Regions from separate parts of the Actinoplanes oblitus genome, predicted to be linked through region 2. Evidence: riboswitches for the same ligand, from Rfam matches in the RefSeq annotation. Region 2 holds a riboswitch; each other region holds the start of a gene.

Region 1 (3,266 bases), 1.2 Mb from region 2:
AGGACACCGGCATCGCCCTGATACGGGCCACCGGCTGGACGACCGCCGTCGAACGCAGCGCCGGCCTCGGCCCCTACCTCGGCGGCCTCGCCTACACCCGTTGCGGCCTCACCGTCACCCTGCTCCTGGTCGCGACCCTGTTCGCCCTCGGCTCCCTCGCATCCGCGACGATCAGCACCCCCGTCCGGCACGAACCCGCCACCGGCACCTACCGCCAGCAGTTCGCCACCGGCGTCCGATTCCTGCACGCCGACCGCTCCCTGGCCGCACTGATGATCATGTTCGCGGTCACGAACATGCTGGACCGGGCCCTATTCGGCGGCCTGCTACCGGTCTGGGCCAGCCGAGGCGGCCACGACACCGAAACCACCGGCCTGGCGATCAGCGCATTCGCCGGCACCGCCGCGGTGACCGCCGCCCTCATGGGCTGGCGCGGCGACCGCCTCGACTCCCACCGCCGCGGCATCTATCTCGCCGGCATGTCGATCGCCGGGGTGAGCCGGTTCGCCGTCATCGCGCTCAACGCACCACCGACGCTCGTCCTGATCGTCTGGGCCGTCGCCGGCCTCGGCTCCGGCGCAGGCAACCCGGTCATCGAGGCCATCCAGTGCGACCGGATCCCGGAACACCTGCAGGGCCGGATCCGCACCCAGATCATCGCGGGAGCCTGGACCGGCATCCCGTTCGGTGGCCTCGCCGCCGCCGCCCTACTCACCCTCGGCCTACCCGCAGCGCTCTGGCTCTGCGCCACCGCCTACCTCGCCGCGGTCGCCTACCCCGGCTGGCGTGTCACCTGGCACACCACACCAACCACCCGCAGCCGTCCCGCACCCGTGCCAGCCACCTCCATCGTCGCCGGAGAATCCGCATGAGCCCCTTCGCGCGCCCCGAACCGGCCACCGCGACCAGCGCTGCACGTCGCCGGCTGGGCCATCGCCCACGCCCAAGCTGAGGCGTTGAGTTCCCGAAGGTGGCACGCCGATGCGGGTTGACGATATGCCGAGGGCTGGGTGAGGGTGGGAGTGATCACCAAGGTCAATCATGTACCTCGGCCGGGTACTGGACACGGCTAATGTCGGACGTGGTGTCCGATGTGATCGCCCGTGATCACCTGTTTTCCGCGATTGGACATAAAAGTTGTTCCCGCAGTGAGCAGATGGCTAGCTGCCGCTGCTGGCGGATAGACGGCCTGCGGGTGACCCGCCCCTTGCGGAGCGGGCCACCACAGGGCCGGGCGGGGGTTAGTGCCGGAATTTCCAGGCTCGCAGCACGACCTCCGTTACCTTGAGGGCGGATCCGGCGACCAACACCATGGTCGTCGGGTCCGCACTCCCGGCCAGCGCCAGCAGCTTCTCGGCGATCTCCAGAACCCCGGCGATGATCAGGGTCTGGTCGAGCGCCTTACTGATCTGCTGGACGCGCTCCGGCCGCTCGGGCAGCCGGCCGGAGTTGCCGCCCTGGCCTTGCGCGTTCTCAGGCAAGGGAGTCTCCCTTCTCGATGCGACAGAACCTGCCGGCCAGGGGCCGGCGCTCGCCCGGCAGAAGGCCGGGCGATGCTCGATGACATCGGGATGGGGCAGGGCGGTGCGGTGAAGCCCGTGGGTGCTCGCCAGAGTTACGTCACGACACAAAACCGGGGGATAGCAACGTGGGTGCCGGCGCCTCGTCGACCGGGCCGCTGCGGCGCGATGGTCGTGCCGGGCACGACGACGCCGCCCGATCCGGGCGGACCAGACGGCGTCGCGGCGACCGGCAAACGGCCAGCGTGGAACTTCGCGTGCATGTATGTGTCTTCCTGAAGAAGGAAACCGCCTACCGGGTTAGCTGACGGGTTCGGGCAGGAAGCAGGCCCTACCGGCCAAGGTCAGCCGGATTCACCCCGTGGCCGCCGCTAGCGTGCAGCAGCGGCCGAGTGGTTCCCCGATTCACCGAAGTGACTCAACGGTTGGTGCAGCGTGCGTGACAGGTCGTGCAGCTTGGGGGGCGCGGCGCAGCCTCGTCAGCCGGGGCTGCTGGTGTGGGTCGCATCAATGAATAGCAGAGAGTCCGACAAGGCAGGAGTCGGGATTCTGACACCCGGCGGAGGCCGCAACCAGACCGTGTCATAAGCGAGCATCCGGCCGGTCCGCGGGTCGAACACGGCGATGTCCCGGACGGCGCCCTGCTGGCTGTCGGCGACCACGGCTAAGCCGCGCCGACCGATTCCGCCGTCGACTATTCCAGCGACTTTCAGGCCGGCCGGAGTGTCGGCGAGTGCCTGCAGCAGCGCGGCCCGTTGCTGCGGACTCGGGTCGTGGAACCGGAACACCTCGCGGACCGCGCGCAGGGTGGCCTGCGGGCCGTCCGCGGGATCCTGCTGCTCGGCGAGCTGGCTGGACACCTGGAACACGTTGTCCGCCAACCGCGGCGCCACCACCGGCATCTGCCCATCCCCGTAGGAGACGTCCTGGCCGGGATCCGGGGGCCGGATCGGACCGGGATCCTCGCCGGGACTCCAGCCGGGCACGCTCGTACGGGTCTGGCGGCCGGCCTGTTGCGGCGTCCACCAGCGCTGCTCGTCATGGACGGTCACCGCGTCGTGCCCAGCGGTCGCCTCCCGCGCCCAGACCCGGGTGCGGGTATAGGTGTAGCGGCCGGTGTTGGCTGGCGTGGACAGTTTCGCCACCGTCTGGGACAGCGTGGTCAGTTCTGCCCGGGCGTCGCGCCACTGCCCGGGCTCGGGTAGCGGCAGCAACCACACGCCGCCCGCTGGAGCTGAGGCCGACGGCACGGCGCCCGGTGGGCGGCGGTCGACGATCGCCCAGGTGCCGGCGAGCGCGACCAGGACCGTAACGAATACGGCGGCCTGTCGGGTGATCGTGCGCAGCAGAGCCTGCCGGGCACGGCGGCGCCGCAGGCGCACCCCGGCCACGATCTGCGCGGCGGTGAGCGACAACGTCGCCGGTGGATCCTGCGGTTCGCCGGGTGGTGGACTCAGTGCGGCGACGTGCAGGGGGACCACCTCCAGGTCGGTGTAGCCGCGGCGGACGGGATCAGGCCCCGGGACGGACATGGTTCTTGGCTCCCTTCGTCGTAGTCGGTCTCGGCAGGCCCGGCCCGGCGGCGTCGGGCGCTGCCATCGCACGTCGCAGCACCGCCAGGGCGCGGCAATACCTGTTGGAGACGTCCTTCGGCGTCGTTTTCATCGCCGCGGCGATCTCGGCGTTGCCGAAGCCGTCGGCCCGCAGGACCAGCACCGCCCGGTCACGCTTACTCAGCAGGTCGCC
Region 2 (3,266 bases):
CCACTACCGGCTGCTGGAGTCGCTGATCGCCGACGGCCCGGCCAGCCAGGCGGCCCTCGGGCGACGGACCGGCGTCCACCTGAGCGACCTGGTGGGCGCGCTCAACGAGCTGGCCGCCGACGGCTACGTGGCGCGCTCCCCCGATCTCGGCGACCGGCGGCGCAACGTCATCACGGTGACCGAGCCGGGCCGGGAGCGGGCGCACGAGCTGGCGGAGCGGGCGGCGGCGATCCAGGACGAGTTGCTGGCGCCACTGAGCGCGAGAGAGCGCGACGAGCTGGCGGCGCTGCTGCGCAAGGTGCTGGCCGGGGCTTCCCGCCGTACGCGAAGGGTCTGAAAAAGCAACCGCTCCCGGCGGAAACCGGGAGCGGTTGTGTCACCTGGACCGAGGGCCTAGCCCGCGGGCCGGCGATAGCCGGCGATCGGACCACGATCGATGGTCGCCATCCGCACGTGGTCGCCCGTGTGCGGCGCGTGCACCACCATGCCACCACCGATGTAGATGGACACATGGTGCACATCGGAGTAGTAGAAGACCAGGTCACCGGGTCTCAACTCACTGCGGCTCACCGGTTTCGTGGAACCCCACTGATCCTTCGTGTAGTGCTCGAGGTGCACGCCGACGGACGCCCACGCCTCTTTCGTCAGGCCCGAGCAGTCGTAGCTGTCCGGACCCTCGGAACCGAAGACGTAGGGCTTGCCGATCAGGTCGCAGGCCTTCTGCGCGGCCCGGCCACCGATGTCGTTGGTGTAGTCGACCGGGCACGGCCCGGTCTTGTACGGCCCGTCGTCGGCCTTGCCGTACGCCTTCACCCGCAGTTTCTGCAGGGCGGTGATCTCCTTCTCGATCGCCGACTTCTTGGTCTTGAGGTCGGTGTCCCGAGTGGCGATCTCGGACGCCAGAGCGTCCAGTTTCTCCTTGTCAGCGGCGTACTTGTCGCGCAGCTTCACGACACCGCTGATCGACTCGCGGCGGTTGGCGGCCAGCTGCTCGAGGAGCGAGAGCTTCTCGGTCAGGCCGGTCGGCGAACCGCTCAGAATCGCGCCCATGGCGCTCGGCGGACCCTGCATGTAGGCGTCCGACGCGAGGCCGCGGACTTCGGCCAGTGCCACGTCCACTTGTTTCTGCAGCGGAGCGAGCGTCTTGTTCAGCTGCTTCTGCTGCTTCTGCAGCTTGAGCAGCTTCCCGTGGGTGTCGTTGAAGTCCTCGATCACCGGCTCGAGTTCGTTCCACTGCTTGTCGATCTGGTCCTCGACGCTGGACGGCGAGGGCGTGGCGTGGGCAACGACAGGTCCGGTGACAACGAGTCCGGCAGCGGCAACCGCACAGAGCAGGCCGCGTAGTACGCGCTTCACGTAGGTGCGTTGTCCTTTCTTCCACTCGGCCGCCGACCGGGTTAGCTGACGGGTTCGGGCGGGAAGCACGCCCGGCCGCTCTCCAACGGCTTCACCCCACCTACCTGGGTCCCCGGCTCGCCGTCGCGGCGATTGGGCGGTGGTTCGTCAGATCGGCCGGATGGACGATGGGGGGCTGCCGAACCGGGGACCACCGTACTCGGATCATGCGGGCAAATGAAGCTTGCCCGCGCGGCGAAACCGCGCGCACAGCGCCCGGCACTCACAGTGACCGGAATGGCCACGCCTCCAGGGCCTGGCCGAGCCAGGGCACCACCAGGATCACCGTGGGTAACACCAGGAGACCGGCCGCGGCGAGTCCGGCGAGCACCGACAGGCCCGTCGAGGTGGGTGCCGGACCGGTCAGCCGGGCAAGCCTGCGGGAGCGGGATTCACCCGCCGGGTCGTCCGGGACCTCCTCCGCGAGCGGTACGGCGTCGGAGAGCCGGGCCAGCGCGGCGCGCAGCGGGGCCGCCCCGGTACGCCGCCGGGCAGCGTCGTCGGACACCATCTCCAGCAGCAGGTGCACCGCGTCGAGCGGCGCCCGGGACCGCAGCGGGCGCGGCACCGCCCGGTAGAACGCGGTGAACGACTCCATCACCAGCTCGTGCCGGTGCCGCAGGTGCGCCTGCTCGTGCGCGAGCACCGCGTCCACCTGCTCGCGGTCGAGGATCCGCAGCACCGCGTCGCTGAGCACCACCCGCGGCTCCCGGCCGGGCACGCAGTACGCCAGGGGCAGCGCCCCGTCCAGCACCCGCACCTCGGCACCGCCCAGCTCCCGGTGCCGTTCCACCCGGTCCAGCAGGTCGACCAGGGTCCGGTGCCGCTCCCGGCGGGCACGGGCCCGGACGCTCACCCGGATCAGTGAGATCAGCAGCCGGATCACGATGGTGGCCGCCACCGCCAGCGAGAACAGCAGCGCCGCGACGGTCCACGGGTGATCGGCACCGGCCGCCCGGGTCAGCTCCTCCGGGGCGGCCAGCACCACCCCGAGCGCGCAGAGCACAGCGGTCAGGGTGAGCGCCTGCCAGAGCAGGACGGCGGCGACCGGGGCACGGTCCGGCCAGCGGGCGCCGGCCAGGATGCCCGGGACGACCAGCGAGAGGGTCAGCCCGAGGGCTCCCAGGAGGAGTGCTGTCACGTCTCTTTCGGTGTGGCGTCCAGGGCGGCTCGGATCGCGCCGGGCGGTAGCTGACCGAGGAAGTATGCCAGCGCGGCGTCCCGATCGGGTGACGCGCTCAAGGCGTCGAGCATGACGGCCGCCGTCATCTCCTCGCGCGTCTGCGCCGCGGCGTACCGGTACGCCCGGTCGGCCTTTGTCTGGACGACCATCTTCTTCTTCGACAGCCGGTCCAGGACCGTCATGACCGTCGTGTACGCCAGATCCCGACTCTTACTTATGTTCTCGTGCACCTGTCGCACTGTCAGCGGCTCGGGAGCGTCCCACAACTGCGTCATGACCTCCCGCTCAAGATCTCCAAGTGCCATGTGACCCATCCTACTAGGGCCAGTAGTACTACGTCTCGTAGTATCTACTACGAAGAGTCGTAGAGGGGACACCCGATGGACGTGCTCGACCTGACCCGGCTGCAGTTCGCCGTGGTGACGATCTATCACTACCTGTTCGTGCCGCTGTCGATCAGCCTGTCGGCGGTCGCGGCCGGGCTGCATCTGGCCTGGCTGCGCTCCGGCGAGCAGAGGTATCAGGACCTGACGAAGTTCGTCGGCAAGCTGCTGATCGTCACGTTCGCGGTCGGCGTGGTCACCGGGCTCGTCCAGGAGTTCCAGTTCGGGCTCGGCTGGAGCGCGTTCGCCAAGTTCTACGGCGACGTGTTCGGGCCGACCCTCGCCGTCGAGGGGATGCTCGCGTT
Region 3 (3,266 bases), 2.4 Mb from region 2:
GGCGGGCTGTGGACAAAGCTCAACTGTGGACAACCGCGGCGATCCGCCGTCAGCAGCTACACCTTGCGAGCGGTGATCTCGAAGCCAGCCGCCCGGAGCCGGTTCACCAGGGCGTCGCCGATGGCCGTCGCCGGGGTGAGGACGCCGCCCTCCGACGGCGGGAGGGCGTCCCGGTCCAGGACCAGGGCCAGCGCGGACTCGCCGAGCATGACCGCTGTCGCGGCGTAACCGGGGTCGCCCTTGGCGCGGACCCGGGCCGTGTACCGGGCGCCGGTGGTCGTCGTGGTGAAGATGTCCATGGTGAAGTGCCCGTTCTGCTGGACCTTCTCGCTCGGGCCCTCGCCGGGCTTGGGCAGGACGCGGTCCAGCAGGTAGCGGGTGGGCGGCACCGCGAGGCCGGCGACCAGGGCGCCCAGGCCGAGCTTGGTGCCGATGGCCAGGAGCGGGGAGAGCGGCGAGGCGCCGACGCTCATCGCCTCGCGATATCTGAAACCGCGACCGTACGCCCAGCCGCGCAGCGCGTTGGTCCGCCGCACCACCCGGGTGTTGTAGGAGGCCATCACGAACGGGGCGAGCCGGCCCCGCAGTTTCGGGTGCACCTCGGAGGCGGGGATCGTGTCCATGTCGCTCTGCCGGCCCAGCTTCGGCTCGGCGTGCCGGTCCGGGCTCAGCGAGTAGGGACTGCCGGCCACCTTGCGCAGCGACGGCTCCTTTTTCAGTACGTCGACCTGGTTGCGCATCGAGTCGATCGTCCCGCCGCTGAACCCGCCGCTCATGCTGGTCACCACCAGCGTGGTCTCGGTGAGTTCGCCCGCGCCGTCCTGTTCGACCCGCTGGTGCAGCACGTGCACGCCGAGATCGGACGGAATGGAGTCGAAGCCGCAGGAGTGGACGATCCGCGCACCGGTGCTGCGAGCGAGCTCGTGGTTCTCGTCGATGCTGTCCCGGGCGAACAGCACTTCTCCGGTCAGATCGACGTAGTCGGTGCCGGCGGCGGCGCAGGCGTGCGCGAGCGGACGCCCGTACTTGGCGTACGGCCCGACCGTCGTGATGACCACGCGTGTGCGGGCGGCGACCGTGGCCAGCGCTTCGGCGTCCGCGGCGTCGGCGATCAGGACCGGCCAGTCGACGTTCAGCCGGGACTTGACGTCCGCCAGTTTCGCGGCGGAGCGCCCCGCCAGGGCGATGCGGGTGCCGGCCGGCGCGTGCCCGGCGAGGTGTTTCGCCACCAGTGCCCCGACAAAGCCGGTGGCGCCGTAGACGACGACGTCGAAGTCTCGGGGGAGATCGCTCATGGTCGGAGATTGTGCACCCTATGCCTGGCTCGTAGGCAACCCGTGGGTAACAAAGATCGCGCCATGCAGCCAAAATGCGTCTGTCGCCCCGATCGCGCCCAGGGCAGAGGCGCACGGTGTGCGGGAGGAGCGCGCCCGGGCCGCCGATCACGCCGGAACGGCATGCGGGTGAAACTCCAAAAAGCAGGCTCTCTTTACCCACTGCGGACGCTGACAATCCCGCCCCGTCGGGCTTTTCCCCCGCATGGTGGACCACGGTGGTGGCAAGTCCCGGCGCGACTCAAGAACTCGGGGAGTTAGTCACACAAAGGAAGATCAAAGCGGCTAATTTGTGAGAACAAAGTCACCGGCCCCGCTTCCGGTCTTGGTCAGTTCCATGAAGCGGTGGCTACCGTCGACAGTCCGCAATTCGCGGACACCGTGGCCGGAACGCCGAGTCCTGCCTGCTGGTCACGGTCAACAACCCACAGGCATGGAGCGGGGGACCCACAGTTCCTCGGCGCGCTCTCCGGAGCGCACCTCGGGGTGAAGCCGCACTTCAAGCGGCCGGGCTCCTCGGCCCGAACCCGACAGCTCACCTCGCAGGCGTGGAGGAAAACTTCATGCTTCACCTGAACAAGCGGGTTCGTCGTGCCCTGTCCCGGCGAGCCCAGTCCCCGCGCGCCCTGAATCGGCCCGCACAGAGCAAGCGCACCACTCTCAAGCGCACTCTCGGCATCGCCATGGCCGGCCTGGCCGGCGCCATCGGCCTGCTCGCCGTCGAGGCGTCCCCGGCCAGCGCCGCCCCGAACGTGAACTGGGACGCCGTGGCCAAGTGCGAATCCGGTGGAAACTGGAGAATCAACACCGGGAATGGCTATTACGGCGGTTTGCAGTTCAGCCGGGGCACCTGGCGGGCGCACGGCGGCAGCAAATACGGCTCCACCGCCAATCTGGCCTCCAAGAGCGAGCAGATCCTGGTCGCCGAGCGGGTGCTGCGCAACCAGGGCATCGGTGCCTGGCCCACATGCGGACGTCGCGGCCTCACCAAGGCGCGTAAGAGCACGTCGGTGGGCCCCTACCGCCTGGCGTCCTACACGACGCCGCTGAAGGCGACCCGCACCTACGTGGTGAGGCGCGGCGACACCCTGTCCGGCATCGCCGCGCGTTACCGCGTCAAGGGCGGATGGAAGGCCCTTTACCGCGCCAATGCGAGTCGCCTGAGCAGCCCGAACCGGCTTCGGGTGGGCCAGCCTCTGGCGATCTGAGGTCAGGACCGACCCAGCTCCGGGTGGTCCAGCACGCGCAACCAGGAGCCGTCGGGCTGACGGCGGACGACCTGTGCCCGCGCCCCGGCTCCGTCTTTCGGCGGGGTCGAGGTGAGGGCCAGGTCGCCGCTGATCAGCGTGGGCAGCGGGGTCTCGGGCTCGAAAGCCGGCATTTTCGGCAGGAGCTCCGCCCACAGCTTCTGGATCGCGGCGCGGCCGACGGTCTCGCTGCCTGGCGGATAGGCCATCACGGCGTCCTCCTCATACAGCAGCGCGAGGCCCTCGGCGTCTTTGGCATTGGCGCGCTCGACGAACAAACGGGTCAAGTCCTCCGGGTGCATTGCCTTCTCTCGTTCGCTCATGACTCCACCTTGCCGCGCGTGGCTCCACAAGTCCAACGAATGGTTTTCATACCTACTACAATCAGGACTCATGGATCTGCGGCAGCTGGAGTACTTCGTCGCGGTCGCCGAGACCGGCAGCTTCACCCGGGCCGCGACCCGGGTGCACATCACCCAGTCCGGGGTGAGTGCCCAGATCAAGGCGCTGGAGCAGGAGCTCGGCGCGGAGCTCTTCGACCGCAGCGGCCGGGTTGCCCGGCTGACCGAGGCCGGCTCGGCGGCGCTGCGGCACGCCCGGGCGGCACTCGATTCGACACTGGACCTGCGGGACGCGATCGACGACGTCAAGGGGCTGGTCCGGGGCCGGCTGACCATCGGGATGG

The links. Region 2 has a riboswitch for cyclic di-AMP ahead of Actob_RS13245 (C40 family peptidase). Riboswitches for the same ligand answer to the same signal wherever they lie in the genome.
Region 1: linked by a shared signal. The riboswitch ahead of Actob_RS18835 (hypothetical protein) and the one ahead of Actob_RS13245 (C40 family peptidase) in region 2 are both predicted to bind cyclic di-AMP.
Region 3: linked by a shared signal. The riboswitch ahead of Actob_RS02550 (LysM peptidoglycan-binding domain-containing protein) and the one ahead of Actob_RS13245 (C40 family peptidase) in region 2 are both predicted to bind cyclic di-AMP.

The regions. Positions count from the first base shown of each region.
Region 1 is NZ_CP126980.1:4,188,795-4,192,060, forward strand. Features, by position in the region: gene Actob_RS18830 (MFS transporter) at 1-872, shown strand, start outside; gene Actob_RS18835 (hypothetical protein) at 1,242-1,481, opposite strand; cyclic di-AMP (ydaO/yuaA leader) riboswitch at 1,795-1,954, opposite strand; gene Actob_RS18840 (hypothetical protein) at 2,000-3,052, opposite strand; gene Actob_RS18845 (RNA polymerase sigma factor) at 3,033-3,266, opposite strand, start outside.
Region 2 is NZ_CP126980.1:2,959,687-2,962,952, reverse strand. Features, by position in the region: gene Actob_RS13250 (MarR family winged helix-turn-helix transcriptional regulator) at 1-337, shown strand, start outside; gene Actob_RS13245 (C40 family peptidase) at 394-1,356, opposite strand; cyclic di-AMP (ydaO/yuaA leader) riboswitch at 1,372-1,505, opposite strand; gene Actob_RS13240 (M56 family metallopeptidase) at 1,619-2,536, opposite strand; gene Actob_RS13235 (BlaI/MecI/CopY family transcriptional regulator) at 2,533-2,883, opposite strand; gene Actob_RS13230 (cytochrome ubiquinol oxidase subunit I) at 2,959-3,266, shown strand, end outside.
Region 3 is NZ_CP126980.1:573,278-576,543, reverse strand. Features, by position in the region: gene Actob_RS02555 (saccharopine dehydrogenase family protein) at 57-1,295, opposite strand; cyclic di-AMP (ydaO/yuaA leader) riboswitch at 1,724-1,898, shown strand; gene Actob_RS02550 (LysM peptidoglycan-binding domain-containing protein) at 1,898-2,542, shown strand; gene Actob_RS02545 (YybH family protein) at 2,545-2,883, opposite strand; gene Actob_RS02540 (LysR family transcriptional regulator) at 2,975-3,266, shown strand, end outside.